Regions from separate parts of the Aeromicrobium sp. UC242_57 genome, predicted to be linked through region 1. Evidence: riboswitches for the same ligand, from Rfam matches in the RefSeq annotation. Region 1 holds a riboswitch; each other region holds the start of a gene.
The links. Region 1 has a riboswitch for cobalamin ahead of ACHMWU_RS18145 (hypothetical protein). Riboswitches for the same ligand answer to the same signal wherever they lie in the genome.

Region 2: another riboswitch for cobalamin. It lies ahead of ACHMWU_RS03470 (hypothetical protein); the one in region 1 lies ahead of ACHMWU_RS18145 (hypothetical protein).
Region 3: another riboswitch for cobalamin. It lies ahead of ACHMWU_RS23230 (ribonucleotide reductase N-terminal alpha domain-containing protein); the one in region 1 lies ahead of ACHMWU_RS18145 (hypothetical protein).
Region 4: another riboswitch for cobalamin. It lies ahead of ACHMWU_RS21580 (ABC transporter substrate-binding protein); the one in region 1 lies ahead of ACHMWU_RS18145 (hypothetical protein).

What each region holds. Positions count from the first base shown of each region.
Region 1 is NZ_JBIOAM010000003.1:1,250,424-1,257,851, reverse strand. Features, by position in the region: gene ACHMWU_RS18165 (sigma-70 family RNA polymerase sigma factor) at 418-1,095, opposite strand; partial or broken gene ACHMWU_RS18160 (3-hydroxyisobutyryl-CoA hydrolase) at 1,630-2,581, shown strand; gene ACHMWU_RS18155 (enoyl-CoA hydratase/isomerase family protein) at 2,496-2,732, shown strand; partial or broken gene cobA (uroporphyrinogen-III C-methyltransferase) at 2,650-3,422, opposite strand; cobalamin riboswitch at 3,550-3,677, shown strand; gene ACHMWU_RS18145 (hypothetical protein) at 3,714-4,151, shown strand; gene ACHMWU_RS18140 (cobaltochelatase subunit CobN) at 4,078-6,420, shown strand; partial or broken gene ACHMWU_RS18135 (cobaltochelatase subunit CobN) at 6,417-7,312, shown strand; gene ACHMWU_RS18130 (SAM-dependent methyltransferase) at 7,309-7,428, shown strand, end outside.
Region 2 is NZ_JBIOAM010000001.1:512,354-519,781, forward strand. Features, by position in the region: gene ACHMWU_RS03455 (alpha/beta fold hydrolase) at 1-500, opposite strand, end outside; partial or broken gene priA (bifunctional 1-(5-phosphoribosyl)-5-((5-phosphoribosylamino)methylideneamino)imidazole-4-carboxamide isomerase/phosphoribosylanthranilate isomerase PriA) at 544-1,270, shown strand; gene ACHMWU_RS03465 (DUF1707 domain-containing protein) at 1,275-1,808, shown strand; cobalamin riboswitch at 1,861-2,006, shown strand; gene ACHMWU_RS03470 (hypothetical protein) at 2,156-2,659, shown strand; gene ACHMWU_RS03475 (DUF4430 domain-containing protein) at 2,595-2,954, shown strand; gene ACHMWU_RS03480 (hypothetical protein) at 2,915-5,110, shown strand; gene ACHMWU_RS03485 (fibronectin type III domain-containing protein) at 5,079-5,825, shown strand; gene ACHMWU_RS03490 (Ig-like domain repeat protein) at 6,745-7,428, shown strand, end outside.
Region 3 is NZ_JBIOAM010000005.1:282,299-289,726, reverse strand. Features, by position in the region: gene ACHMWU_RS23255 (MFS transporter) at 1-479, opposite strand, end outside; gene ACHMWU_RS23250 (winged helix-turn-helix transcriptional regulator) at 588-1,055, shown strand; gene ACHMWU_RS23245 (SCO4848 family membrane protein) at 1,067-1,285, shown strand; gene ACHMWU_RS23240 (GNAT family N-acetyltransferase) at 1,300-1,578, shown strand; gene ACHMWU_RS23235 (DEAD/DEAH box helicase) at 1,742-3,139, shown strand; cobalamin riboswitch at 3,312-3,535, shown strand; gene ACHMWU_RS23230 (ribonucleotide reductase N-terminal alpha domain-containing protein) at 3,656-4,903, shown strand; gene ACHMWU_RS23225 (hypothetical protein) at 4,900-6,216, shown strand; partial or broken gene ACHMWU_RS23220 (ribonucleotide-diphosphate reductase subunit beta) at 6,350-7,351, shown strand; gene ACHMWU_RS23215 (Nramp family divalent metal transporter) at 7,366-7,428, shown strand, end outside.
Region 4 is NZ_JBIOAM010000005.1:27,430-34,857, reverse strand. Features, by position in the region: gene ACHMWU_RS21605 (hypothetical protein) at 1-45, shown strand, start outside; gene ACHMWU_RS21600 (hypothetical protein) at 135-449, opposite strand; gene ACHMWU_RS21595 ((2Fe-2S) ferredoxin domain-containing protein) at 561-1,205, opposite strand; gene ACHMWU_RS21590 (ABC transporter ATP-binding protein) at 1,202-1,963, opposite strand; partial or broken gene ACHMWU_RS21585 (FecCD family ABC transporter permease) at 1,960-2,989, opposite strand; partial or broken gene ACHMWU_RS21580 (ABC transporter substrate-binding protein) at 3,022-4,019, opposite strand; cobalamin riboswitch at 4,076-4,258, opposite strand; gene ACHMWU_RS21575 (GGDEF domain-containing protein) at 4,272-4,742, opposite strand; gene ACHMWU_RS21570 (histidine kinase N-terminal 7TM domain-containing protein) at 4,739-5,416, opposite strand; gene ACHMWU_RS21565 (ABC transporter ATP-binding protein) at 5,636-7,240, opposite strand.

The DNA of each region.
Region 1 (7,428 bases):
AGGACGGCTCGTCGCTCGTGATCTATCGTGACGAGTTCTACGCCGTCACGGGCGGCCCGATCGTCCACCCGGACGTCGCGCCGCTGCAGGACACCGACGAGTTCACGACGACCTACACGGCCTGCACCGGCGAGTAGGTCGCTAGCCGCCGATCCTGGGCACCGCCGATCGACGAGCTCGACGGCTCCGGGCACGACGTCGTCGAGCCCGTCGGCGACGTCCTTCACCGCACCGACCGGCCGGCCATTCGCCACCTTGCCGGTGAGGTCCGTGACGACGCTCGCTGCATCGGGTCGGCCGGGTGTCGCCTGAGGTGCGGTCGTCGTCGAAGGCGCTGCCGCCACCGGGTGCGCTGCAGGTCGTGGGACATCAGCCGCACCAGCAGAGGCCGTGCTCCGTGCTGCGACGGCATTCGGCTCACGACGGACCGGCTCCGTCGGAAACCCCGCTCGGGGGGCGACGTGGACGACACTCTCGGTCACCGGGGACGCCGCGACGGCCGAGCCCGAGGTCCCGGTCGACATCACCGCGACCGTCGTCGCCGTGACAGCAGCCGCCGGAACCAGCACGGCCACCGCTGCACCCTTCGTCGTGGCCACCAGGTTCGCGAGCATCCCGCCGCCGACCTTGCCGGCGACGAGGGCTCCCCCTCCGACTGTCGTCGTGGCCAGCGCTGCGGCGCCGCCACGGCACCGAGGTCACGGTTGACGTCCTGCAGCTCACGCACGGATGACGCTGCAGTCGGCGCACCCGTCGACGTGCGCCCACGCCCCGATCCTGTTCCTTCGCCGACGCCGTGCGTCGCACGACAGCTGCCAGGCTGGCGCGCACCTCGCCGCACGACCGCGCGACGTGATCATGGTCGACGGCGACGTGCTGCTGCAGGTAGGCCTCGCGCAGCCCCGTCCTGGCTCGGTACACCAGTGCGGAGACCGTGTTCGCCTTCATCCCCAAGGTGTCGGCCAGCTCGAGCGGCTTGCGCCCCTCGACGTCGAGGTGCCACAGCACGCGCTGCCACCGCTCGGGCAACGACTGGTAGGCTGCCTTGACCGCAGTGCGCTCGAACAGGTCGAGCTCGCCAGCCCCGAAGGCCACGGGCACGTCGATCTGCGAGTCGTCGTCGGTCGTGATGACACGCTGCGCGACCTTCGCCCGTCGACCGGACTCGTGCCGGATCGTCGTGAACAGGTACGCCCGGAACGACTCGTCGGGCCCCTTCCACGGAGCAGGAGGTCGAGGATCTGGGCGAACGCCTCGGCCACGACGTCCTCGGCTTCTTCGCGCTGACCCAGATGCCGAGCCAGGCGGCGGGCCACATAGCTGTGGCGGGTGTACAGCTCGGCGTAGGCGTCGGTGCGGCCGTCACGGCTGAGCCCGATGCGGCTCGGCGTCGCTGAGGTCGTCAGAGAGAACGGGTGGGAGTCGATGCTGTTGTAGTCGGCGGACACGAGGTGCACTTCCTGGGAGTGTGGGACTGCGTGGGGAAGTTCGCGACCCGTGTAAATGCAAGTTTCAACTGACATACTGTCTCACGTTGAATTGCCTCGCATGACGGAATGTTTGTGACCTTGGACATAGTTCCGACGGGCCACTCACATCGAGCCCCGCGCGGAGGCTAGCGTTGCCACGATGACCCAGACTCACCAGCAGGCCGCCGTGCTCGACCACGGCGACGACGTCCTGATCAGCCGAGACGGCCGGGTCGGTCACCTGCGGCTCCATCGCCCGCGAGCCATCAACGCCTTGACCCACGACATGGTTCGTCTGCTCCAAGACGCCCTCGACCGGTGGCGCGATGATCCCGACGTGGCAACGGTCGTGCTGACCGGTGCCGGCGAGCGAGGCCTCTGTGCCGGCGGAGACATCGTCGCGATGTACCACGACGCACTCGCTGGCGGAACTGCCTCAGAGGGGTTCTCGGCCGACGAGTACCGCCTCAACGCGACGATCGCCAGCTATCCAAGCCGTTCGTCGCGGTGATGGACGGCATCGTCCTCGGTGGCGGGATCGGCCTGTCGGCACATGCCGACATCCGTGTCGTGACCGAGCGTTCCTCGATCGGCATGCCAGAGACGGGTATCGGCTTCCTTCCCGACGTCGGCGGCACCTACCTGCTGTCGCACGCGCCCGGCGAGCTCGGCACCCACCTCGCGCTGACTGCGGGGACCGTGCGCGCCGGTGACGCCATCGCGATCGGCCTGGCTGACTGGTACGTCCCGACTCAGCACCTGCCCGGGCTCGTCGCCGCTCTCGCCACCACCGAGCCCCTTGAGGCCGTCGCCCAGGTTGCCGAACCGACCCCCGACTCTCCGCTGCTGGCTGCCCGGTCGTGGATCGACAGGTGTACGAAGGCCCTGATGTCCTGGCCATCGTCAACCGGCTGCGCGGCTCCGAGATCGATGACGCCCGGGCCGCGGCCGTCACGATCTCTGCCAAGTCACCGACCGCCGTGACCGTGACGCTCGGCGCCCTGCGGCGGGCTCGCGACATGACCGATCTGCGTCAGGCCCTCGACCAGGGAGTTCCGCCTGGCGCGGCGGCTGCACCGGCACCCCGACTTCGCCGAGGGCGTACGGGCGCAGGTTGTCGACAAGGACCGGACCCGCGCTGGTCCCCCGCCTCGTTGGACGAGGTCGGCGACGTGGAGGGCTACTTCGCTGACGCCGGCGATGCTGAGCTGGGACTCGCCGACGACGTCGGCTGACTCTCCAGGTCGGCGACTGCCCCGATGACGATGACGGCTGGCGGTGCGACCTGCTCGGCGACCGGCGTCGAGCCCAGGTCGGCGAGGGTCGAGCGGATCGTGCGTTCCGTGGGCAGGCTGCCGTCGCAGATCAGTGCCACGGGAGTCGAGCCCGACAAGCCACCGCCCATCAAGGCCGCGGCGATGTGCGCGGCGTTGGCGACCCCCATCAGGACGATGATCGTGCCGCCGGCGCGAGCCAGGGCCGACCAGTCGGTCAGGCTGGTCGGATGCCCGGGCGGCGCATGTCCTGACACGACCGTGAACCCGTCGACCAGCCCCCGGTGCGTCGCTGGGATACCGGCGATCGCAGGCACGGCGACAGCCGACGACACTCCCGGAACCACCTTGACCGGGACACCGGCGTCCTGACATGCCCGTCAGCTCCTCGAAGCCGCGACCGAACACGTCGCCGTCGCCTCCCTTGAGCCGGACGACCTGCAGACCCTGCTTCGCTCGATCGATCAGCAGCGCGTTGATCGCCTCCTGCGGGGTGGTTCTGCCGCGCGGGAACTTGGCCACGTCGACGACCTCGACGTCGGGCCGGGCTGGTCGAGAAGCACCAGCGGGGCCAGATGGTCGGCCACCACGACGTCGGCGGTCATCAGCGCCTTCAGGCCCGCGACCGTGATCAGCTCGGGTCTCCCGGACCGCCGCCGACCAGCGTCACACCGGCCATGCCGACATCGCCGCGACTGGTGGATTCGCTGTCGCCCACGTCAAACCAAGCATGCGCACATTCTTGCCTGCAACGCGCACGCCGCCGACAAGCAGGGCATCGGATCTCCCCGGCGGTACCTCCCGTAGGCTGCCAGCACGCCCGTGGCGCAGGAACCCGGTGAGAGTCCGGGGCGGTTCCGCCACTGTGATGTTCCCGCACGACCACGTCGAGCGGGACACAAGCCAGACACTGGCCACGGACGGTCCGACCACATGACGGGGCGAGAACCCCTAGGAGGAGACCGGCGACATGGCCGACCTGACGACCCGCATTGCCCTGCTGTCCACGTCCGACACCGATCTGCTCTCGGCCCGTGCCAGCGGTGCTGCCTACGAGTGGGCCGATCCGAGCCGCACCTCCGACGACCGGCTCGATGCCATCGTCGACGGCGTCGACCTCGTGGTGGTGCGCCTGCTGGGCTCCCCGCACGACCTGTGGCCCGGGCTCGGCGCGGTCCGTGAGCGCGGCGTCCCTCTGGTCATCCTCGGCGGTAGCCTGCAGCCGAGCGCCGAGCTCATGGAGCGTGTCGACCGTGCCGATGGGTGTTGCCGCACAGGCGCACCGCTACCTGGCCGAAGGCGGCCCCGGCAACCTGGCCCAGCTGCACGCCTTCTTGTCCGACACTGTCCTGCTGACCGGCGTGGGCTTCGAGCCGCCAGACGAGATCCCGGCGTGGGGGTTCGCTGATCGCACGTCGGCACCTGCGGCCGACCTGCCGCAGATCGGGATCTTGTACTACCGCGCCCACGAGGCCAGCGGCAACACCGCCTTCGTCCACGCCCTCGCCGACGCCGTCGACTCGACCGGCCAGGCCACCGGCGTGCCGATCTTCGCCGGTTCCCTGAGGGCAGCAGGTGACGATCTCTACGAGGGGCTCGGCCGGCTCGACGCCCTCATCGTGACGGTCCTCGCCGCCGGCGGCAGTGTCCCGGCCACCGCCAGCGCCGGCGGGGACGACGAGGCCTGGGACGTCGAGCGCATGGCCGCCCTCGACATCCCGGTGCTGCAAGGCCTGTGCCTGACCAGCAGCCGCGCGGAGTGGGAGGCCTCTGACGATGGCGTGACCCCCCTCGACTCGGCCACCCAGATCGCGATCCCCGAGTTCGATGGCCGCATCATCACCGCGCCGTTCTCGTTCAAGGAGCTCGACTCCGACGGCCTGCCCCAGTACGTCGCCGACACCGAGCGGTGTGACCGGGTCGCCCGGATCGCCGTCAACCACGCCCGGCTGCGGCACATCCCGAACGCCGACAAGCGCCTGGCGCTGGTGCTGTCGGCGTACCCGACCAAGCACGCCCGCATCGGCAACGCCGTCGGCCTCGACACCCCGGTCTCCACGATCCGGCTCCTGCGGCGCCTCCGCGACGAGGGCTACGACATCGGCGGCGAGAACCAGGTCACCGCGCTGCTCGACGAGGAGGACACGACGGCAGGCGACGGCCTCATCCACGCGCTGATCGCGGCCGGCGGCCAGGACGAGGAGTGGCTGACCACGGCTCAGCTGACCGACGCGCACGTCCGCATCAGCCCGTCCGACTACGCCACGTGGACGACCGACCTGCCGGCCGACCTGCGCGACGCGATGCAGGAGGCATGGGGTCCGGCGCCCGGCAGCCTGTTCGTCAACGACCAGGGCGAGCTCGTGCTGGCCACGCTGACCGCCGGCAACATCGTCCTGATCATCCAGCCGCCACGCGGCTTCGGCGAGAACCCCGTCGCGATCTACCACGATCCCGATCTGCCTCCCAGCCACCACTACCTGGCCGCCTACCGGTGGCTCGAGCACGGTTTCGGCGCCGATGCAGTCGTCCACCTCGGCAAGCACGGCTCGATGGAGTGGCTGCCGGGCAAGAACGCCGCGCTGTCGGCATCGTGCGGCCCGGATGCCGCGATCGGCAGCATGCCGTTGATCTACCCGTTCCTCGTCAACGATCCGGGCGAAGGCGCCCAGGCCAAGCGCCGCGCCCACGCCACGATCATCGACCACCTCGTCCCGCCGATGGCTCGCGCCGAGTCGTACGGCGACATCGCCCGGCTCGAACAGCTGCTGGACGAGCACGCCAACATCGCCTCGATGGACCCGGCGAAGCTCCCCGCGGTCCGCGGCGAGATCTGGGCCCTCATGCGGGCCGCCGAGATGCACCGTGACCTCGGCCTGGAGGAACGCCCAGACGATCAGGAGTTCGACGACTTCCTGCTGCACGTCGACGGCTGGCTGTGCGAGATCAAGGACGCGCAGATCCGCGACGGTCTGCACGTCCTCGGCCAGGCACCCACCGGCGAGGCGCGCACCAACCTGGTGATGTCGATCCTGCGCGCCGCACAGGTGTGGGGTGGCGTCGGCAACGCTGTGCCTGGTCTGCGCAGCGCGCTCGGGCTCAAGGAAGGCGCCGAGCTGCACGCCGTCGACGAGATCGAGACTCGCGCACGTGAGCTGGTCGAGCAGATGGAAGCCGCCGACTGGGATCCTGCCGCTGCTGCCGGGCTGCACGTCGATCCGCAGGTGCAACGGGTGCTGGCCTTCGCGGCCGAGCAGGTCGTCCCTCGTCTCGACCGGACGACCGACGAGCTCGCGGCGATCCTGCACTCCCTGAACGGCGGCTTCGTCCCGGCAGGCCCCTCAGGCTCCCCCCTGCGCGGCCTGGTCAACGTGCTTCCGACCGGACGCAACTTCTACACCGTCGACCCGCGGGCTGTGCCGTCCCGCCTGGCGTGGCAGACCGGGCAGGCGATGGCCGACTCGCTGGTGAAGCGACACCTCGACGACACCGGCACCTACCCGTCCTCGGTGGGGCTGTCGGTCTGGGGCACCAGCGCGATGCGCACCAGCGGCGACGATGTCGCCGAGGTGCTCGCGCTGCTCGGCGTGCGCCCCGTCTGGGACGAGGCCTCACGCCGGGTCAGCCAGCTGGAGACCATCTCCCTGGCCGAGCCGGACGTCCCCGCATCGACGTGACGGTGCGCATCTCGGGCTTCTTCCGCGACGCGTTCCCGCACGTCGTCGCGATGCTCGACGACGCGGTACAGCCGTGGCCGACCTCGACGAGTCCGATGACGACAACTACGTGCGAGCACACGTGCGCGCCGACCTCGCCGACCACGGCGACGACCGACGCGCCACGACCCGCATCTTCGGCTCCAAGCCGGGCTCCTACGGTGCAGGCATCCTGCAGGTCATCGAGTCGGGCACGTGGCGCGACGACAACGACCTCGCCGAGGTCTACACCGCGTGGGGCGGGTTCGCCTACGGACGCGATCTCGACGGCGCACCGGCCGCCGACGACATGCGGGCCAACTACCGGCGCATCACGGTCGCGGCGAAGAACGTCGACAGCGCGGAGCACGACATTGCCGACTCCGACGACTACTTCCAGTACCACGGCGGCATGATCGCGACAGTTCGTGCACTGACCGGATCGGACCCGAAGGCGTACGTCGGCGACTCCACGAATCCCGACTCGGTCCGCACCCGCACGCTGTCGGAGGAGACGGCGCGCATCTTCCGGGCCAGGGTCGTCAACCCCCGCTGGATCGCGGCGATGCAGCGACACGGATACAAGGGCGCCTTCGAGCTCGCAGCGACGGTCGACTACCTGTTCGGCTTCGACGCCACCGCCGGCGTCGTGCACGACTGGATGTACGAGAAGCTCGCCGACGAGTACGTGCTCGACGAGACCAACCAGGCGTTCTTGCGCCAGTCCAACCCGTGGGCACTGCGCGGCATCGTCGAGCGGCTGCACGAGGCAGCCGAGCGTGGCCTGTGGGCCGAGCCCGATCCGGCGACGCTGGAGGCCCTGCAGGGGGTGTACCTCGAGGTCGAAGGTGATCTGGAGGACCGCGACCAGTGAAGGTGCTGATCGCCGGTGTCGGCATGGGCCTGCAGCACGTGACCTCCGAGGTCGCGCAGGCCCTGCGCGGCGCCGACTACGTCATCGCCGCCACCAAGGGGCCTGACGACGAGCTG
Region 2 (7,428 bases), on a different contig from region 1:
GGCGTCGCTGGCTGTTGCCGATCACGTGCGGCCGCAGCGGGATGTGGGATGGCCCGGGCGCGGAAGTCATCGAGCTGGGCTTGGTCGAAGCCGTCGAGGTCGCGCGAGCCGTCGCCGCGGAAGACGTCCCATGGCGGCAGGGGCAGGTCGGGTCCGTCGACCGGTAGGTCGGGATTGGTCGCCATGCCGTGGGGGAGCGGCGCACTGTCGACGTAGATCGCGCGGCTGACCCGGCCAGGACGTTGGTCGACTGCGGCGTGGATCACGGTGCCGCCTCCGCTGTGGCCCACCAGGACCACCTCGTCGTCGGCGTCGTCGATCAGCGCGGTCACCGCCGCGACGTGCTGGGCGAGCCCGATGCCGGACCGGTCGGACTCGACCGACTCGAGCCCTGGCAGCGTGACGGATGTGACGTCGTGACCAGCAGCCACGAGCGCAGGCGTCACCTGCTGCCAGGACCAGTCGCCGAGCCAGAAGCCGGGAACGAGGATGAGTTTCATACCGGCCACGGTAGGTGCAGCCGCCGACAGATAACATCACGTCGTGACTCTTGAACTCCTGCCCGCTGTCGATGTCGCCGATGGACAGGCCGTGCGCCTCGTCCAAGGAGCGCTCGGCAGCGAGACGTCCTACGGATCCCCGCTCGATGCTGCGCTGCAGTGGCAGACCGATGGTGCCGAGTGGATCCACCTGGTCGATCTCGACGCAGCGTTCGGCAAGGGCTCCAACCGCGAGCTGCTGGCCGACGTCATCGGCCGGCTCGACGTCAAGGTCGAACTCTCTGGTGGTATCCGCGACGATGCTTCGCTCGGAAGCTGCTCTGGCGACCGGCTGCACCCGCGTCAACCTCGGCACCGCGGCGATCGAGAACCCCGACTGGTGCGCCAAGGTCGTCGGCCAGTACGGCGACCAGATCGCGGTCGGCCTCGACGTCCGCGGCACGACGCTGGCCGCCCGTGGCTGGACCGAGGACGGCGGTGACCTGTTCGAGACCCTGGCGCGCCTGGATCGCGACGGCTGCGCCCGCTACGTCGTCACCGACGTGACCAAGGACGGCACGCTGACCGGGCCCAACCTCGACCTGCTCCGTCAGGTGTGCGCCGTGACCGACAAGCCCGTCGTCGCCTCGGGCGGCGTGTCGAGTCTTCAGGACCTGCGTGACATCGCGACGCTTGCCGACCTCGGCGTCGAAGGATCCATCATCGGCAAGGCGTTGTACGCCGGTGCGTTCACCCTGCCCGAAGCCCTCGCCGCGGTACGCGAGGTCTGAACCCATGGCGTCGGGCGCGGAGATCTGGTCGGGCTTCTCGGCCGATCCTCGCGAGCCGGACGCTGCGCTGCTCAGGGCGACCGATGCCGACCGCGATCATGCTGTCACGGTGCTGCGCGACGCCTATGCCGACGGCAGGCTGACCCGCGACGAGTTCGAGGCCCGGAGTGCCGAAGTCCTGGGCACCCGCCTCGTGGGCGGGCTTGCAGCGTTGCTGACCGACCTGGTCGTGGCGACCCCTGCCCCGGTCGTGAGGCAGGCGGCCAACCGCTCCAGCCTGCAGGTCCAGGCCGTGACCCAGTACCAGCGCGATTTGCGCGACGCCCGCAACGGGTGGATCTTCGTGTCCGGGCTGTGCGTGGCGATCTGGGGTGCCACGAGCATCGCGAGCGGCGGGCTGTTGTTCTTCTGGCCGATCTTCCCCAGCCTCGGGGTCGGGATCGGCTACTTCTCGATGCAGCTGAACCGCGAGTCGCGGATCGAGGCGATCGAGGACAAGATCGCCGCCAAGCGTCGTCGTCGGCGCGGGCTGGAATAGGACGTCGGTCACATTGAGACCTGACTACGCGCGAATGCGTTAAGGTCCGTTCTTGAGTCACGGAGATCGTGACTTGCTGTAACCAGTTGCACTCGTGCTGGGGGAAGTCGGTGAGAATCCGGCGCTGTCCCGCAACCGTGTGTGGCGTGAGCGATCGCGCCACGAGTCGGAGTACCTGTCACGAGGGTGTCTGGCCAAGTCCTGCCGCGGAAAGCGGGACATGGCCGAATCGTTCTGCGATTCGATCACAGCTCCGCGCCAGATTCTCTGACGCGGAGTTTTGCGTCGATCGGGACGTTTTCTCTGCCATGCCTTACCTCTGCGGGGTCCGAGCAAGGAGAGAATTCATGGGATCCCGGTCCATCATCGAAAGACGGCGTCGCAGCCGAGTGGGAGCAGCGCTGATCAGCGCGTTCACCACACTTGCCCTCGTGCTGGGGCTGGCTCCGGCCGCCCAGGCAGCAAGCGACATATCGGTCTACGTGACCTTCGAGGGCTACAACATCGGACAGGGCTACTACGTCGAGCCGGTCAAGGTGACGGTCCCGGAGGGCTCGACGGCCGCGGCCGTCACCGAGAGCGTCCTGGACGAGACATCGCACCAGTTCACCGCGTTGGACGCTGGAGAGACCAGCAGCGCCGGCTGGTACCTGTCGGGCGTCAAGGGCTTCGACAAGGGAACCGCGAACGTTCCGTCGTACATCACGAGTCAGCCGGGATCGGCTGACCGGCACCGACGGAGACGCGTACCTCGGCACGCCCGACTACAACTCGATGTCGGGCTGGATGTACACGGTCAACAACGTGACGGCCCAGGTCGGTGCGGGTGCACTGACTCTGCACGATGGTGACGTCATGCGGTGGCAGTTCACCCTGTACGGCTATGGCTGCGACCTCGGCCTGGCAGATTCTTGCTGGGAGAGTGAGTCCTACTTCTCCCAGGTCGACAAGACCGATCTGATCAGGGGCATCGGCAAGGGCAAGACCGCTACGGCAACTGACGCAGAACTTGCAACGGCCAGGACGACCGCCGTCAATCCTGCTGCGACCCAGCAGCAGGTCACCGCTGCGCTCACAGCGCTGAACACCGCAGAGCCGACGTCTGCGTGGGTTCGCCTCACGACGACTGCGCAGGGTCAGCCCTGACCAAGCTGCGCGAGAAGCTGGTGAGCGACTTCGGTCAGACCGTGGGCGACTACGACTACAGCGTCGTCAAGAAGCTCAGCATCACCGGGACGTTGAACGCTCAGGACTATGCGGATCTGCGCAACGCGTCGTACGCGGGGACATCGATCGAAGAGCTCGACCTGTCGGGTGCGGTGGACGCGACGACCTACGCCCTCAACGGCATGACTGCGCTGACCGATGTCAGCCTGCCTCCCGTCGCGAACTACACCGTGGCGAATCCGTTCCAGGGCAATGTCTCGCTTCGCAACGTCGTGGTCGCTGCCGAGACGTACACCTTCGGCTCCCCCACGACGTTCAACGGCATCACGACGCTCGAGCGCATCACGTTCCTGCACACCACGAAGCCATCGCTCAACGCCTCGACGTTCAACGGTTCGAACAATGCCGACTCGGCCAATCGTGTCGTCAAGGCTGTCGTTCCGAACCAAGACCGGGGCGACTACGACAAAGCCTCGTTCTCGCAGTACTTCGCCAGCGTCACCGAAAAGGCCAGCGCCGCGGATCTGGGCGAGCTGGAGACCGTCACCGACGAGGCCAAGGCGATCGGCCATGGCGCTGCGGCGGCCGAGTTCCGTTGGACCCTGCTGCAGGACGCGATCACCAAGGCCACCACGGTCCATGATGACGCAGATGCGTCCGCTGCGGCGGTCTACGGTGCACGGCTGGCTCTGCAGACGGCGATCAGCCGGATCGGTGTCGCCGACCTCGGTCTCTCGCTGAAGGTCACGCACGGGGCCGACGTCACACTGTCGTGGAAGAACGGCACAGCCCAGCACTTCGCGGAGCACACGGTGCACCCCCTGGCGAAGGTCGACGCGCTGTCGAACAACGACTACGACGTCTATGTCCCGACCACGACAATCGCGTACACGACCCAGCACATCGCCTCGGCCGTGATTCCGGGCCAGACCGACAAGGTCGCCAAGATCTTCACGGTCGCTGCGGCGACGGCGGGCGCCCAGTACACACTGGATCTCACCCCGTTGGCCGGGCGCCAGGAGTCTGCCTCGTTGATCCCGGGCCTGGGCGCAGGGGACAACCGAGGTCTCTACACCAATCTGGACGACACCGGGGTGCTCAACCTGGACGTCGGCGAGCGTTTCGATCTCGACACGATCCGGACCCAGCAGGCCCAGCTCGATCAGATCAACAACCTCTTCATCGAGCCCGAGTACACGTTCGAGGTGGCAGGCGACAGCGTCACGACCCGACGTATCGGTCAGGACGGCCGTCGTCAGCTGCGTATCAAGGCCGAGAGCCCTGGCGTCAGCGTCGTCAAGATCACGTACGGCCCGCTGCACTACCTGGCGGCCAACGACAACGGCACGCCCGGCAACACCAACTGGTCGTTCAACGGCATCGATCCGCAGAACACCGGCGTCGCCGTCGTCAACGTCGGCGACAACGTCGGAACGTTCGAGACCGGCATCAACGTCAAGAACGAGCTCGACACCTACTACTTCGACAAGACCGCCGAAGAACGCGACTTCACGTTCACCCCGGCAGAAGGCACGACGGTACGGGTTCACGATCCGCTGAACGTCAGTGACTGGGGTGAAGGCTGGAACACGTACGAGGCTGCGCCGGACGGTGGCTTCACGGTCAAGCAAGGGTGGCCGCAACATCGTCGAGCTGAAGAAGGGCGGCAAGGTCCAGTACCGGGTCGTGCGGGCCAAGGGCGTCGACGTGACGATCACCAACACGACGAATCCAGGCCAGTCGTTCGTTGCGGGCGACAACGCGCGGATCGCGATCAGCGGTATCGAAGGTGGCGTCGAGAAGCTCGCGGGCATCTACAACCCGGCCTTCAACTCCGGCACCAAGGGCAAGCTGACGTACTACGACGGTGCGACGCCATTGGTCAGCAACGAGGCGACGCAGTACCAGACGGCCATCACGACCTTCAACGTCAACTACACCTACACGGGTACCGGCGACAAGGCGCTCAACGGCGACATGTTCATCGGTGGCCTCGGCGCCGAATGGCCGTTCCACCGCCAGATTCCCCTGGAGGGCAAGCCGGCCAACCTGGCTGCTGTTGCCATCGGTCCGTACCACTTCGGCGGTCTGCCGACGATCTACGTGCATGGCGACAAGGTCACGACGATTCCTGACGCGCCGAGTGCGCCGACTGGCCTCCAGGTGACGCACGGCAATGCTTCGGCGGAGCTGTCGTGGACTGCACCGACGTCGACAGGTGGTCTGCCTGTCGTCGGGTACAACGTCCGCTACTCCAGCGACGGTGGCACGAGCTGGACGACCAAGAAGCTCGGTACTGCGACGAGTCGGACGCTGACGGGCCTGACCAACGGGACCGAGTACGAGGTGCAGGTTGCGGCATTCAACAGCTCGGCGATCGGTGCGTACACGGCGAGCGAGAAGGTCACGCCGCGAACCGTTCCGGGAGCTCCGACCGGACTTGCCCTGAAGCCGCTCCACAACTCGATCAAGGCGTCGTGGACGGCACCGGCCGATGGCGGCTCAGCCATCACGGGCTACCGCGTGCGAATCTCCGAGGATGCCGGCGAGAGCTGGACGACACAGGACGTCGGCACCGCGACGTCGCGGACACTGACGGGGCTGACCGATGGCACGTCCTATGACGTCCAGGTGGCTGCGGTCAATGCTGAAGGCACCGGCACCTTCACGGGCACCGAGACCGTCAAGGCCGGACTCGACAAGTCCGGAGCTCACGCAGGCCATCGCAGCTGCCCAGGCCAAGGAACCGGGCGACTACACGACCGCAAGCTGGGCGCAGGTCGTCCTGGCACTGGCCGGTGCACAGGCCACGGTCGCCGATGTCGAGGCGACCGAGATCGCTGTCGTTGAGGCAACCCAGGCGCTCCACGCGGCAGTGGCCTCGCTGCACCGCAAGGGTGCGGCACCTGCGGCGCCGAGCGTGTCAGCGTCGACGGCCCAGGCGAGAAAGGCCGGTGCGGCCTGGCTGGCTCGCGAGCTGGCGGCCAATGATGACGTGCTGGGCAATGGTGCCAACACCGACTGGGGCCTGACGGCCGACGCGGTGTTCGCCCTCGCAGGCGCTGGCGTGGCCGGCGATCAGATCGCCGAGACGGCTGATGCGATCTATCACTCGGGAACCGCCTACACCGGCACCTCGGCGAACCTGGCGAGCAGATGGCCCTTCTTGGCCAAGACGGTGCTCGCTCTCCAGATTGCCGGTCTCGACGCGTCGAAGTTCCCGGCCGAAGGCGGGACGCGCGACCTGGTCGCTGACCTGCGCTCGGCCGTCAAGGCAGATGGATCGTGGCAGAACACCTCCGACTCCTTCAAGACGTCGATCGGCATTCTTGCCCTCGCGCGCACGGAGGACGGCGTTCCTGCCGCAGCGGTCGACAAGTTCGAGAAGATGGCCTGTTCGGTCCCGACTCACGTCAACTACGGCGCGTTCGGGTTCGGCGGCGGCTGCTCGGCCGACGTCGACACCACCGCAATGGCCGTGCAGGCTCTGCTGGCCTCGGGCGTGAGCAAGACCGATCCGGCTGTTGCGCGTGCGACGGACTGGATGCTGACGCAGAATCCGGCCGAAGGTTTCCCGTCGCAGTTCGGTGCGGGCAACACCAACACGAGCGGTCTGGCCGCCCAGGCGCTGTTCGCGGCGGGCAAGGACACACCGGGGCAGCAGGCGGCGAGCTTCGTCCAGGGTCTGCAGATCGGCTGCTCGACGGTCGGCCCGATCTCGGCTGAACGGGGCGCAATTGCCTACAACGCGGACGGCTGGGCCACGGCCATGCAGGACGGAATCGGCTCGACCAACCGGGATCAGTGGCGGCGCGCGTCCGCTCAGGCCGTCCTCGGCCTGGGGGCGGAGTCGCTCGGCTTCATCTCGGCGGAGGGCGCCGACGCCAAGACGCCTCAGCCGAGCTGCTCGACTCCGTCCACGGGCACGAAGGTGTCTGCCACCGCAGGTCAGATGACCTACGGCAAGGCAGGATCTGTGACGGTCACCGTGGCAGCCACGAAGGGCACCGCGAAGCCGACGGGCAAGGTCTCGACGAAGGTCGGTCCTGCTACGGTCACCGCCACCCTGGCCAACGGCAAGGCGACGCTCAAGCTGCCCGGCACGTCGTTGAAGCCCGGAGTCAGGTCGCTGTCGGTGTCATATGCCGGTGTCGACGGCGCGTTCGACCCTTCCTCCCAGAAGGTCACGGTGAAGGTCGCCAAGGCCAAGCCCTCCGTGAAGGTCAAGGGGCCGAAGAAGGTCAAGCGGGGCAAGGCCGCGACCTACACCGTCACGGTCGCTGCGCCCGGTGTGCGGGCGACCGGCAAGGTCACGGTGAAGATCGCCGGGAAGTCGAAGACAGTCAGGTTGAACGCCAAGGGCAAGGCGATCGTGAAGGTCACGATCGCCAAGGGCACCAGGCCCGGCAAGAAGACTGTGGCCGTCACCTACCGCGGTGACACCTACGTCGGT
Region 3 (7,428 bases), on a different contig from region 1:
AGTGCGGCGACGATCGGCAGGAAGATCAGCTGTCCGGTCGCGCTGCCAGCGGTGAGTATGCCGACGACCAGGCCGCGTCGTTCGACGAACCACCGGTTGGCGATCGTCGCGGCGAACACCATCGCCATGGAGCCCGTGCCGAGGCCGATCAGCACGCCCCAGGTGATGAGCAGCTGGAACGACTGCGCCATGAAGACCGTGAGCCCGCTGCCGAGGGCCACGAGCGCGAGAGCTGCGGTCGTGACGTTGCGGATGCCGAACTTGTCCATGAGGGCAGCGGCGAACGGGGCGGTCAATCCGTACAGCAGCAGGTTGATGCTGACTGCGAGCGACATGATGCTGGTCGACCAGCCGAACTCCTCGTGCAGCGGCACCATCAGCGCACCGGGTGCGGCCCGGAAGCCCGCGGCCCCGAGGAGGGCGACGAATGCCGTAACGGCTACCCACCAGGCGGGGTGAAGACGAGCTCGGGCCATCATCTGACTTTCTTGAGAAAAGCAATTCCGTGGAGCATACTGTTACTGACTTTCCCGAAGCAAGTGAGGTGTGTCATGCCGCTGAGGTCCGACTGGTCCGAAGCCTGCCCCATGCGGCGCGGGCTGGACGTGCTCGGCGACCCGTGGATCATGCTCGTGATGCGCGACGTCCTGCACGGTCGGAGCCGGTTCGAGCAGATCCGCGACAGCATCGGCATCTCCGACGCCGTCCTCAGCCGTCGACTGAAACTCCTCGTCGACGAAGGGATGCTGCGCAAGGTCGACTACCGGGCCGACCGCCGCACCCACAGCGAGTATGTCGCGACCGAGGCTGGCGCCGACCTGCTGCCGATCATGCATGCGGTGTCGATGTGGGCCGAGAAGCACACGCCGATGCCTGCAGGGGGAGCCCACATGGCCCTGATCCACGAGACCTGTGGCGCGGAGACGACATCGGCTGACACGTGCACCTCGTGCGGCGACTCGCTTCGACCGCAGGATGTCAGCTGGGACAAGCCGTGGAAGGCCACGCGTGAGCGGCTCGTGGGTGCCGTGCCGACAGGAAGCGCCGGTACGTGACAATGGCGTCCATGGATCTTCCGATTGCGTGGTCGCTGCTCCTGCTCGTCGCGGGTCTCTGGAACGTCGTGATCTGGCCGCAGTTCTGGCGCCGGATCGTTGCGGACGAGCGCTCGCGCACGGCCGCGGGTGGCACGACGACGTTCTACCGCGTGCACGCCGTCATCATCGGACTGTCTTTCGTGCTCGGCATCGCGGTGCTCGTGCTGGGAATCCTGACGTTGTTCTGAGCGTTGCCACCAGCATGAGCAACGAGATCGTGCACAACGCCGAGAAGCAGCGCTACGAGATCCACGTCGACGGGACGTTCGCCGGCTTCACGCAGGCCAAGCCCGATGGCGACGTCGTGGTGTTCCCGCACACCGTCGTCTTCGACGAGTTCGAGGGCCAGGGCCTGGCCTCCCAGCTCGTGACGGGTGCGCTCGACGACGTGCGTGCGCGTGGGCAGAAGATCGTCGCGGAATGCCCGTATGTCGCGCGATTCGTCGAAAAGCACCCCGAATACGCCGATTTGCTGGCCTGAGAGGCCCGTCACACGCAGGCGAATCGTCGTCTGCGGGTGGCGAGTGCTAGCATGTGAATACGTGAACGCGCACTTTCCGCGCTGTTCCGGCCCGACGAAGTAGCGTGATCCAACGCGAATTGGCTTTCGGGCACCATCCCGAAATGTCTGTGAGTACTGCTCTGTGAGCAACCCCGTAAATTCGTCTGCCCCTACCTTCGCCGCCCTCAAGCTTCCTGAAGCGCTCGTCTCGACGCTCGCGCGTCAGGACATCGTCAACCCCAGCCCCGTCCAGCTCGCCGTCATCCCTGACGCGCTGGCCGGCAAGAACGTTCTCGGCCGTGCCCGCACCGGCTCCGGCAAGACGCTGTCCTTCGGCATCCCCGTGCTGGTTCGTCTGGCGGGTCGCACCAGCCGACCCAAGGCTCCTCGCGGCCTGATCCTGCTGCCCACCCGCGAGCTAGCGACCCAGGTCCGCTCCGCGATGGAGCCGCTCGCCCAGAAGATGGGGCTGCGGCTGACCACGGTCTACGGCGGCGTGCCGATCAACAAGCAGATCAACACGTTGAAGAACGGCGTCGACATCGTCATCGCGACGCCCGGCCGTCTGACCGATCTGCTCGATCGTCGCTGCATGACTCTCGATGACATCGAGATCACGGTTCTCGACGAGGCCGACCACCTGTGCGATCTCGGCTTCTACAAGCCGATCGACGCGATCCTCGGCAAGACGTCCGAGCGCAGCCAGCGACTGCTGCTGTCGGCGACGCTCGACGGCGACGTCAACAAGCTCGTCAAGCGCCACCTGCCGCAGCACGTGCTCCACGAGCTCGACTCCGGCGAGAGCGCTGTCGACACGATGGAGCACCACGTCCTGGTCAGCGCTGCGACCGAGAAGTCGAAGGCTGCCTTCGACCTGCTGCGCGCCAACCCTCGCAGCATCGTGTTCACCCGGACGCGTCGCGGCGCGATGCGCCTGGCCAAGCAGCTGACGCAGAACGGCATCGAAGCCGTCGACATGCACGGCGACCTGTCGCAGCGGCACCGTGAGCGGAACCTCGAGGCCTTCAGCAGCGGTCGGGCCAGCGTCATCGTGGCGACCGACGTAGCCGCGCGCGGCATCCACGTCGACGGCATCGGTCTGGTCGTGCACTACGACGCTCCCGCCGAGCACAAGGCCTACCAGCACCGTTCGGGTCGCACGGCGCGTGCCGGTGAGTCCGGAGCGGTGGTCACGATGACGACGCCCGATGCGCTGCGCGACGTCATGCAGCTGCAGAACAAGGCCGGTGTCACGGCTCGTCATCACGACGCGCGTACTGCGCCCTCGCCCATGACGGTCGAGGCGCTGTCCGGCGCTGGCACCGAGGCGCCGCACGCCTCGGCTGTGCGCCAGGGCGCTCGCAGCAGCGGCGGGGGCGGCGCCAAGCGCGGCGGCTCCGGCGGATCGCGTCCCCAGGGTGGCTTCCGCGGCAATGGCGGCGGACGTCCTCAGGGCGGCGGCGGCAACCGCGGCGGTGGCGGCGGACGCCGACGCAGCGGCGGCTCGGGCGGTTCGACCCGCGTCTACTCGTCTTCCTGAGGCTTTGGCACTGAGTCACTAGTGCTCTGAATCAAGATCAGCGCCCAGCGGCGCCATCCCAGGTACGCCCGGGGGTGGCGCCGTGCTGTGTCTGCAGGGTTCCGCGCGCGTCAGGCTGCAGCGTGACACGCCCTACAAGATGTGGGGGTTACATCAATGTGATTCACCAGATACAGTGGTCGACGCAGCTGGTTCGCCTCCTCAGCCAGGGGAGTCGTGGCAACAGGGAACCCGGTGTAAATCCGGGACTGCCCCGCAGCGGTAAGTGGGAACGACCTCCGTCATCAGCACTGGGAACTGCCTGATCTTCAGGTGCCTGGGAAGCGACGGACAGTAGGCGGCACCTATGTGCCTGGCCCGTGAGTCCGAAGACCTGCCAGTGCCTTGACGCCCCGATGGTGTCAAGGGTCCGCGACCTCGTGGGAAGGTCAGGGGATCGGTCTCGCTGTTCCGTCATCCCTTCACCCCTCGCGCTCGTGGGCAGCATCTGACCCGAGTTCACGAGGGGTGAACTGCATGTCCATCACTGTCATCAAGCGCGACGGCACCCAGGCTCCGTACGACGGCTACGAGATCGCACGGTCGATCGAAGAGGCCAGCGTCGGTCTCGACGACCAGATCGCCCGCGTCACCCAGCTGCAGTCCGAGCTGGAGATCACGCTGTTCGACGGCATCACGAGCGAGCAGCTCGACGAGGCCGTCATCCAGGTCGCGCTGCAGAACGTCAAGGACGACCCGGCCTTCGACACGATCGCCTCACGGCTCCTGGTCAAGACGCTCTACAAGAAGATCTTCGGCGAAGGCGTCACCCGCGACGAGGTCTACAGCTTCCACGGACCGGCGTTCGTCGCCTCGATCCTGCGCGGAGTCGAGCTGAACCTGCTCGACGCGCGACTGGCAGAGCTGTTCGATCTCGAGGTGCTGGGCGCGGCGCTCGACCCCGATCGAGACGACCTGATCCGCTACATCGGCGCGCAGACGATGCGCACGCGCTACATGCTCTGCGAGCCAGACGGCACGCCTCTGGAGGTGCCGCAGTTCTTCTGGATGCGCGTCGCGATGGGGCTGGCGCTCAACGAGACCGATCCCACCGGAGCAGCGCGCCAGTTCTACGACAAGATGTCGCGCCTGGAGTACCTGGCGGCCGGATCCACGCTGGTCAATGCGGGCACCTCGTACAGTCAGCTCTCCAACTGCTTCGTGATGCAGATGGAGGACGACATCGAGCACATCGCCAAGAGCGTCCGCGACGTCATGTGGCTGACGAAGGGCACCGGCGGCATCGGTCTCTCGGTCAGCAAGCTGCGCTCCGAGGGCTCGCCGATCCGCTCCAACAACACGACGTCCACCGGCCCGATCCCGTTCATGCACACGATCGACTCGACCCTGCGAGCCATCAGCCGCGGTGGCAAGAAGTTCGGTGCGCTGTGCTTCTACATGGAGAACTGGCACCTGGACTTCGCCCAGTTCCTCGACCTGCGGGCCAACTCCGGTGATCCGTACCGCCGCACCCGCACGGCCAACACCGCAGTGTGGATCTCCGACGAGTTCATGAAGCGCGTGCAGGACGACCAGGACTGGTACCTGTTCGATCCGCTGGAGGTCGGCGACCTGGTCGAGCTGTACGGCGCGGCCTTCTCCCAGCGCTACGCCGAGTACGCCGCGATGGCCGATGCCGGTCAGCTGCGTCACAAGAAGATGCGTGCACGGGAGCAGTTCCGTGCCATCTTGACTGCGCTGCAGGCGGCTCGCACCCGTGGTTGACCTGGAAGGACACGATCAACACCCGGGCGTTGAACCACAACACCGGCACGATCCACCTGTCCAACCTGTGCACCGAGATCACGTTGCCGCAGGACCGCGAGAACGTGGCCGTGTGCAACCTGGCGTCGATCAACCTGTCGCGGCACGTCACAGGGCGGCGCCAGCAGGCCCGGGTCGACTGGGAGCGCCTGGCCGAGTCGACGCGCCTGGCAGTGCGGCAGCTCGACAACCTGATCGACATCACGATCTCGTCGGTGCCGGAGTCCGAGCGATCCAATGAGCTCAACCGGGCTCTCGGCCTCGGCGTCATGGGCTTCACCGACATCGTCGAGCGTTTCGGCTACTGGTACCAGTCGAAGGAGTCGTACGAGCTGATCGACGAGATCATGGAGTTCGTCAGCTGGCATGCGATCGACGCCTCCGCCGATCTGGCCCGCGAGCGCGGCGCGTACCCCAACTTCGAGGGCTCGCGCTGGAGCCAAGGTCTCGTGCCGATCGACTCGCTCGACCTGCTGGAGGATGACCGTGGCGTCCCAGTCGAGGTCGATCGGACCGCCCGCCTGGACTGGAAGTCGCTGCGAGGCAAGGTCTCGGCCGGCATCCGCAACTCGACGCTGATGGCCATCGCACCGACAGCATCGATCGGTCTCGTCGCCGGCACCACACCGGGTCTGGACCCGCAGTTCAGCCAGATCTTCAGCCGTGCGACGAGCTCGGCAAGTTCCTCGAGGTCAATCGCAACTTGGTCGAGGACCTGCGGCGTCTGGGTCTGTGGGAGCAGGTGCGCGAAGACCTGCTGCGCCATCAGGGTGACCTGTCGAAGGTCGACGGCATCCCCGACGAGGCTGCAGCAGATCTACCGCACGAGCTTCCAGCTCTCGCCCTATGCCTTCCTGCAGGTCGCAGCGAGGGCGCAGAAGTGGATCGACCAGGCCATCAGCCGCAACATCTACCTGCAAAGCCGTGATGTCGGCGAGATGGTCGAGCTGTACGCCGCCGCGTGGCGGATGGGCGTCAAGACGACCTACTACCTGCACATGATGCCGCGGCACACCGCAGAGCAGAGCACCGTCAAGGTCAACAAGGCCGAGCAGGTGGCACCGGCCGGCGGTGCCCCGCGTCGGGGATTCGGCGCGGCGGCTCCGAAGGCCGCGGCCCCCGCCCGGGGGTTCGGTGCGGTCGCCGCTGCGGTGGCCGAGGCCGAGCCGGTGGTTCCGGCCGACGTGGACGAGCTGGAGCAGGTCGACGTCGTCGACGGTGCGGCGTGCCCGATCGACCCGCAAGAGCGCCTGCAGTGCGACTCCTGCCAGTGACCCACCCCTAGCCCCGCTGAGGAGGTGGTTGTGGCCCCTTGAGGAGCGGCTTGCCGCCCCGCGTCCGGGCAGTAACCCCCTCGTCAGGGGGCCATAACCCCCCTCGTCACCGAACTTTGGAGAAGGACTTTTCATGACTGACATTGCAACTCGGCCCGGGATTCTTGGGACTGGGATCCAAGAAGGGCTTTTGCTCAAGCCTGTCACGTATCAATGGGCCATGGACCTGTACGACCAAGCCGTCGCCAACACCTGGTTCCCCAACGAGATCCAGCTCGGGAGGATCTCGGCGACTTCGAGCGGATGAGCGAGGAGGAGCGTCACGCGTTGACGTTCCTGATGAGCTACTTCAACCCCAACGAGCTTCTGGTCAACAAGGCGCTCGCCTTCGGGGTCTACCCGTACGTCAACGCCGCCGAGTGCCACCTCTACCTGGCCAAGCAGATGTGGGAGGAGGCCAATCACTGCATGAGCTTCGAGTACGTGCTCGAGACGTTCCCGATCGATCGCGAGGCCGCCTACGAGTCGCACGTGACGGTGCCGTCGATGGCCGCGAAGGAGGCCTTCGAGATCCGCTACATCCAGCGGATGACTCGAGCAGACCCTCGACATCACCACGACCGAGGGCAAGCAGGACTTCGTCCGCAACCTCGTCGCCTACAACGTGATCCTGGAAGGCATCTGGTTCTACTCCGGCTTCATGGTCGCGCTGAGCTTCCGGCAACGGAACCTGCTGCGCAACTTCGGCTCGTTGATCGACTGGATCGTGCGGGACGAGAGCCTGCACCTGAAGTTCGGGATCAACCTGATCCTCACGGTCCTCGACGAGAACCCGGACGTCGCGACACCGGAGTTCGCCGACGAGATCCGCCAGATGATCCTCGATGGCGTCGAGATGGAAGAGGCGTACAACCACGACCTGCTCCCTGGCGGGATCCTGGGCCTCAACGCCGACTACATCAACCAGTACGTCCGCTACCTGGCGGACCGGCGGCTGGAGGAGCTCGGCTTCGAGCCGCACTACAACGCCGTCAACCCGGCCAAGTGGATGGCGACGGCGAACGACACCTTGCAGCTGGTCAACTTCTTCGAGTCGACCAACACCTCCTACGAGGTCAACGCCAAGTCGTCGTAGGAGATGATGTGGACATGCTCGTGAAGGAACGCCTGCCGCGGATCGGACTGCTCGGTCCGGCCTTCATCGCGGCGGTC
Region 4 (7,428 bases), on a different contig from region 1:
GCCTGGCTGCTGGGCGCGATCGACCAGCCCGTCAGTCGGCGATAGTCGTCTTGTCTCCGCCTGGAGGCAAGACGACTATCCGTACAGGACGCTCGTCCTGCTGCCATGGCCGCCGCTGCATGTTCGCTGCACGTTCAGATCAGGCCCAGTCGGGCCGCGATGACGACGGCCTCGATCGTGGCCTCGACACGCCACAGCTCGCGCACCGCGGCCAGGGTGCGGCACAGCGTTCGTACCGAGATGTGCAGCTCGAGCGCCAGCTCGCGATTGCTCTTGCCCCGAGCCACACCGCGGAGGATGTCGAGCGTCAGGGAGTCAGGCAACTGGGCCGGATCGATGAGGCCTGCAGAGAGCGAGGTACATCCGCGCGCGAACGCCAAGGCCATCGTCGTGATCAAGGCGAAGGGTGTGTCTGCGCCGATCGGCATGATCACGATCAAGAAGGGCAAGCACACCTTGCGGATCGTCTACTCCGGTGGCGGTGCGGTCAAGGGCAAGAGCCGTCGACCCGGATCCTTCGGGCGAAGTAAGCTCGCCAGCTCGAGCACGGCGGGGCAGTGTCAGCCCGGTCGACCGGGGCTACGCGGCAGTCTGTGGTCGGCAACGGGTGCACCGTCCTGCAGGTGCTCGACGACGATGCGCCGGGCCGCTGCCTCGTCGACCGATCCGTACCAGACGTCATCGGGATGGACCACGACCACCGGGGCGTTGTTGCACGGGAACAGGCAACCGGTCTGGGTGACCAGGACGTCGTCATCGCCGAGCCCCAGCTCGTTCAAGGACAGGTCGATCGTCGCTGATGTCCGGTCGGCGCCTCGAGCTGAGCACCGCGGTCCGCGGCACACCAGGACGTGGCGGGCGTGCGACGGCACGTCCTGCCAGGCCGGCGAGACCAGAGGCGCTTCGGTGCCGGTGACCTCTGACTCGCCGATCGTGACGACGGGGCTGTCGTCACGTTGGCGCAGCCAGTGGGCTGCCACCCGTCGAAGCCACGAACGTGCGGTGCGACGTGTGCCGAGATCGACAGCCTCGAGGTGGATGTGCGTCGCGCCGGTGTCGGTCAACCGGGTGAGCTCGGCGACCAACGAGGGTTCTCCGACCTGCAGGAAGGCCACGCTCGCTCCCTCGGCGCTGGCACGCGCGTGGAGAGCGTCACGCTGATTGGCCTCGGTGATCGACATGCCGACGAGCACGACCCGCCTCATCGGTGCCACACGACGTTCCATCGATTCGCGGTGGGATGTTGCTCGATCGTGGTGCGGACGCCGTACACGTCGTTGACGAGCTCGGCAGTCAGGACGGACTCGACCGGCCCGCTCGCCACGACGTGTCCACCACGCATCACGACGAGCCGGTCGCAGAACGCGGCCGCCAGGTCGAGGTCGTGCAGTGCGGCGATCGTCGTGATGCCGAGATCCCGCACGGTCGACAAGAAGTCGATCTGGTGCCGCAGATCGAGATGGTTGGTCGGCTCGTCGAGCATCAGCAGCGACGGTTCCTGCGCGAGCGCCCGGGCCAGCTGGACACGCTGCCGCTCACCACCGGACAGCGTCTGCCACCTGCGATCGGCGAGATCGTCGACCCGACCGGCCTTGAGGGCCTGCTCGATCTGCGCGCTGCCTTCGTCGAGTCGCCCCGGCCACCGGCCCCGGTGCGGGATACGACCGAGCTCGACGACTTGACGGACCGTCAGGTCGAGAGACGTCGACGAGTGCTGCTCGAGCAGCGCGATGCGGCGCGCACGGGTGCGGGCCGACCAGGCGTGCACATCCTCGTCGGCGACCCTGACGGTGCCTCGGGTGGGGCGGCGCAGTCCGGCCGTGACATGCAGCAAGGAGGTCTTGCCAGAGCCGTTGGGGCCGATCAGACCGGTGACGCTGCCGGCCGGAAAGTCGGCAGTCACGTCGTGCAGGATCGTCAGGTCCTTGACTCCCCACGTGACATCGTCCACGGCGACTCTCATGCCTCACGCCCTTCGCGCCGCAGGAGCCAGGCGAAGACGGGGGCACCCATCACCGCGGTGACGACGCCGATGGGGATCTCCTGCCCCGACACGAGGGACCGCGCGATGGTGTCGGCCCAGACGAGCAGGATGGCCCCGACGAGCGCGCTGAGCGGGAGCAGCCGGCGGTGCAGCGGACCCCACACGAGCCGGACGACGTGCGGCACGACCAGACCGACGAAGCCGATCGCCCCGGTGAACGCGACGAGCGACGCAGTCAGCAGCGCGGTCCCGATCAGCAGGGTCCAGCGGGTGGTCGTGATCGACACGCCGAGCGAGCCGGCCGAAGCCTCTCCGAACGCGAAGGCATCGAGGTCGGCAGCGAAGGCCATGATCAGGACGACGGCCAGCAGCGCGACGACGCACAGGAACAGGGCCGAGCTCCAGCGCAGGCCGGCCAATGATCCCAGCGTCCAGCTGCAGCACCCGGCGAGCGGCGTCGTGGTCGCCGCTCATGATCACGACGAACGACGTGTAGGCGGCGCAGATCTGGCCGATCGCGACACCCGCCAGCACGGTGCGGGCCGGTGGCAGCGCACCGGACCGTCCGGTCGCCAGGACGAGGACCAGCACCAAGGACGCCAGCGCACCGGTGAACGCGCCCAGCGTGATCATGGCGGCCGAGATCAGGCCCGCGACGCTGACCCCGAGCACGATGACGCTGACGGCGCCGACCGTGGCACCGCCGGAGATGCCGAGCAGGTACGGGTCGGCGAGGTCGTTGCGGGTCAGCGACTGCAGCACGGCGCCGCAGATCGCGAGGCCGGCGCCGGTGGCAGCGGCACCGAGGATCCGCGGCATCCGCAGCTGCCACACGATCTGATCGTCCAGGAGCGGCACGTCGACGCCGAGCCCCAGACGCTGCAGGACGACGTCGACGACCGTCCCGACGGGGATCGAGACGGCGCCGATCCCCAGGGCGATGACCATCGTCGCGGCCAGGGCGACGAGCAGCAGCACGAACGGCGCAGCCGCACCCGCTGCCATGGTCGGCCGCGGTCGGTTCTGCTGCTGGTGCATCAGCCGAGGTCGAGTGCGGCGAGTCCGTCTGAGACTGTCTGGGCGCCGTCGGCGAGACGGACGCCCGGCGTGCTCTCCGAGTAGGGCAGCACCACGAACCGCTTCTCCTTGACGGCTTCGAGCTTGCTCAGTGCGGGGTCTTTCTGCAGGAAGGCGATCTTGTCGGCGGCCGACGACCAGCTGGCGTCGCCGAGCACGATGACGTCGGGATCGGCTGCGACGACCTTCTCCCAGCTGACGTCGGCCCAGCCGCCCTTGAGGTCGGCGAACAGGTTGGTGGCCCCGACGGCGTCGAGGATCAGCTGCGGGCCGCCCTCTCCGGCCCCGGCGAGTGCGGTCTTGTCACCGGAGTCGAACCAGAACACGTCGACCCCGTCGCCGGCCTTCTGCTGGGCGAGGCCGTCGAGCAGCTTCTTCTGCTCGGCACGGATGGTCGCTGCCCGGTCCGGGACACCGAAGATCGTCGCGACAGTGTCGATCTCGTCCCACACGGTGTCGAACGAGAGCTCGGGAAGGCTGTCGTCACCACAGCCGAGGGGCGAGTTGTACGAACCGATGTCGAGCTTCGCGCGAGCTCGGCAGGAGCTCCGGCCACCTCTTTGTCGAAGGCGCTGATGTAGGAGGCATAGACGAAGTCGGGCCGCGCCGCAAGGAGGGTCTCGTGGTCCGGGTACTCCTTCGACAGGACGTCGACCGAGTCATAGGCGGTCTTCCACTTGTCGGGCACCGAGTCGTCGAGGTAGGCCGTGCCGACGAGCTGGTCCTGGAGTCCCAGGGCGAGGGCCACCTCGGTGGCGCCCTGGTTCATCGTCACGGCACGCTGTGGCTTCGCATCGATCGTGCTGGTGAAGCCGCAAGCCGTGGCCTTCACGGGGTAGTCGGCCGAGTCGGCCGCGGTGGCCTTCTCCGAGTCGGGTGCTCCGCCGCAGGCGGCCAGGCAGAGCGCTGCGACAGTCAGGAGGGCAGGGAACAGGGTGGTGCGACGGGAGGTCGTCATCTGGGTCTCTTTCGAGTCCGGAGGCTCTTGCGCGAAGCCTGGTGGGCGGGTGACACAGACGGATGTCTGCGGCCAGCAGGTCTTCGGACTCGGGGTCATCCGGACGGCGCGCCTTCCCAGACCGGTTGGTCCAGTGGCCTCGTTGCTCCGCCCGTCGCCCTCACCGCTGCGCGTCAGTCCCGGATTCTCACCGGGTTCCCTGGCTCATTGCTGAGTTGACTGGCATCGGCAATCTAGCAGCGTCACCCATGGTCAGCGGCGGCGGTCGTACCAGGTGGTGTCTTCGCTGCCCCGGTCCTTGCGCGCGTACATGGCTGCATCGGCCTTCGCGACCCAGGCGTGCCAGTCATCGCCGTCGCACGGCGCGACCCCGATGCTGACCGAGATCGCCACGTGCGTGTCATCGGCGACGGCGACCGGCGATGACGCGCAGGCAGCCGTCAGGTCGTCGGCGATCAGGCCGACTTCGTCAGCGCCGAGACCGCGCAGGACACCGACGAACTCGTCTCCTCCCCAGCGTCCGAGCGTCAGCCGCGGATCGTGCCCGCAGAGCCGGGTGGCCACGGCTGCGAGCACCTGGTCGCCGGCAAGGTGGCCGAAGCTGTCGTTGACGCCCTTGAACCGGTCGACGTCGACGACCAGCACGTGGCACAGCTCGGGGCGGCGGCCGGCGAGCCGGGTGAGGTGCTGCTCGATCGACCGCCTGCTGAGCACGCCGGTCACCGGGTCGTTGGGGTCGAAGGCCTGCGCGAGGGCAGGATCGCGGTGCCCAGCCCGCCCCGATGAGCCGCGAAGGCGAAGGCGATCAGCGCGATGGCCGCGAAGGTCTGGCTGATGCGGATCTGCAGGACCTGCACCGTGCAGGTCGCGACGACCAAGGTCATGACGAGGACCGCGAAGCTGCGTATCCACGGGGACGGGTCGGAGGTCCTGCGGCTCATCTCGAGACCGGCGAGGCTCAGCAGCATGAAGCAGAACAGGACGTGGAAGCCGAAACCCCACGCGTACTCGATGTGCGAGCTCGCGAGGTCCTGCGAGACCAGGTGGTGTCGGTCGTTGGTCGCGGTCAGCGCCGCGGAGGTGAGGCACTCGACGGCGACGGCGACCGCGAACCATCGGCCGGGTCGCCAGGCTGGGTCGTTGGCGACCTTGGCCAGCAGGAAGATCGCCGTGGCGGTGAGTGTCACCGACGGCAGCCAGATCAGGCCGAACACGATCGAGTCGCCGGACTCGACGAGCAGGCCGAGCGAGAACGCCCACACGACGGTCGCCGTCATGCCGAACAGCAGCAGCCGACCGACGTACGACGTGTGGTCGCGCGTCCATGACCACACGCCGACGCAGAGCAGCGGCGCTGTACTGACGAGCAGCGCTATCAGGAGTTGTGAATCAGACATGCCCAGGTTCCGGGAGTCGGGAGTGGGAGTGGGGTCGTGAGCGGGGGAGTGTGCTGATCACACTAGGCGCGCCAAGCCCGTCATGGGTGCTGTTTGGGGTGAGTAGTGCCTCAGGTGCGGCGGCTTCGGGCGATCGAGGAACGGTCCTGCGCCCACGCGCGCCACAGGTGCGCATAGTGACCGTCGCGCTCCAGCAGCCGTCGTGGTGCCCGTCCTCGATCACGATGCCGTGTTCCATGACGAGGATCCGGTCGCCGCGGCTTGCTGGCTCAACCGGTGCGCGACGCTGACGGTCGTACGGTTGCGGGCGACCGTGACGGCGGCCTGCTCGAGAACGTGCGACGACATCGAACCGTCCTCTGCGGTGGCCTCGTCGAGGACGACGACGGGCTGGTCACTGAGAAGTGCCCGCACCAGGGCGAGGTGCTGTGCCCGGTCGCCGGTGGCTCCAGTCCGCCACCGCCGACGAGAGTCGCGAGTCCGTGCGGGAAGCTCGGCGACCCAGTCGGCACCCGCCGCGGTCAGGGCTGCGTGCAGTGCGTCGTCGCTCGCTCCAGGAGCTGCGAGCCTCAGGTTGTCGGCGATCGTGCCGGAGAAGACGTGCACGTCCTGGCTGACAAGGATGCTGCTGCGCCCCAGGCCGGGGGCGTCGTGGGCTGATCCGTACGGGACGCCGTGCCAGCTGACAGTTCCGGCGGTTGGTTGCAGGCTGCCGGCGATGACACGGGCCAGGGTCGTCTTTCCGGCTCCGCTGGCGCCCACGAGGGTGACGTGCTCACCGGCTCGCAGGTGCAGGTCCAGCCCGGTCAGCACGTCCTTGCCCGGCAGGTATCCGGCACTGACTCCGCGCAGCTCGATCCCCGATGCTCGATCGGAGTGCGCCGTCCGGGCGGGCCCCGGGGCGGACGACGGATCGAGGCCTGACGCGCCATCGATGATGCCGACGAGCCGGGACAGGCCCGCGCCAGCCAGCTGGAGATCGTCGATGTTCATGAGGATCGCGCCGATGGGTCCGAACAGGCGGTGGAAGAACAGTGCTGCCGCGGTCGCCGCACCGACGCTCACCGATCCGTTGCCGACCAGCCAGTAGCCGACACCGAGGATCGAGCACAGGCCAACCAGCTCGGCGATGTTGAGGCGCCCTTGGAACCGGGTGCGGACCACCACGGTCGACAGCACCAGCCTGATGGCCCTGACCGAAGAACGTCCGATGCGTGCCAGGTGCTGCTGGGAGTGGCCGAGGGCCCGCACGGTGTCAGCGCCTGCAGTCGCCTCGAGCAGGCGCTGGCCGCGCTCGGACTCGGCCACCCGCACCTCGCGGTACAGCGGCCCCGAGGCCCGCAGGAACCGACGCAGTGCGAACCAGTGGATGGGGGTGCTCAGCAGCGCCGCGAGTGCGAAACGAGGATCGATCGCCCCCAGCCCCGCCATCGTCAGCGCCACCGTGAACGCCGCTGACATGAAGGTCGGCAGGATCGATCCGATGGCCTCGTTGACGACCTCGACGTCGTGCGAGACCCGTGAGAGGAGGTCTCCCGAACCTGCCCGTTCCAGGGTCTCGGACGGCCGAGCCGTCGCGGTGGCGAACACCTCTTCGCGCAGGTCGGCGAGACCGTTCTGGCCGATGTGCGCCATCGTGATGGTGCTGGCGCTGCTGAGCACCGCCGTGAGGAAGCCTGCGGTGAGCAGGGCAGCGGCACCCCAGGCCAGAGTGGCCGGTGGGTTGCCGCGGTCCACGGCATCGACCATCCATCCCAGGAGCGCAGGAACCGCCAGCCCGGCGGACGAACCAGCCAGCAGGGTGGCCAGCAGGAGGACGAGCATCGGCTTGCGACGGCCGAAGACGCGCATCGCGTGACGCCAGGTCGTCCTGGTGTCTGCCACCGGAAGGTGGTGGGTGGCGGCTGGGGTCGGTTCCGGGCAGCGCAGGCATGACTCGGGAGGCCTTCGAGGTCGATGATGTCGTGGCAGATCGCCAGCAGTGCTGGGCTCGTGGTGATCAGCACCATGGT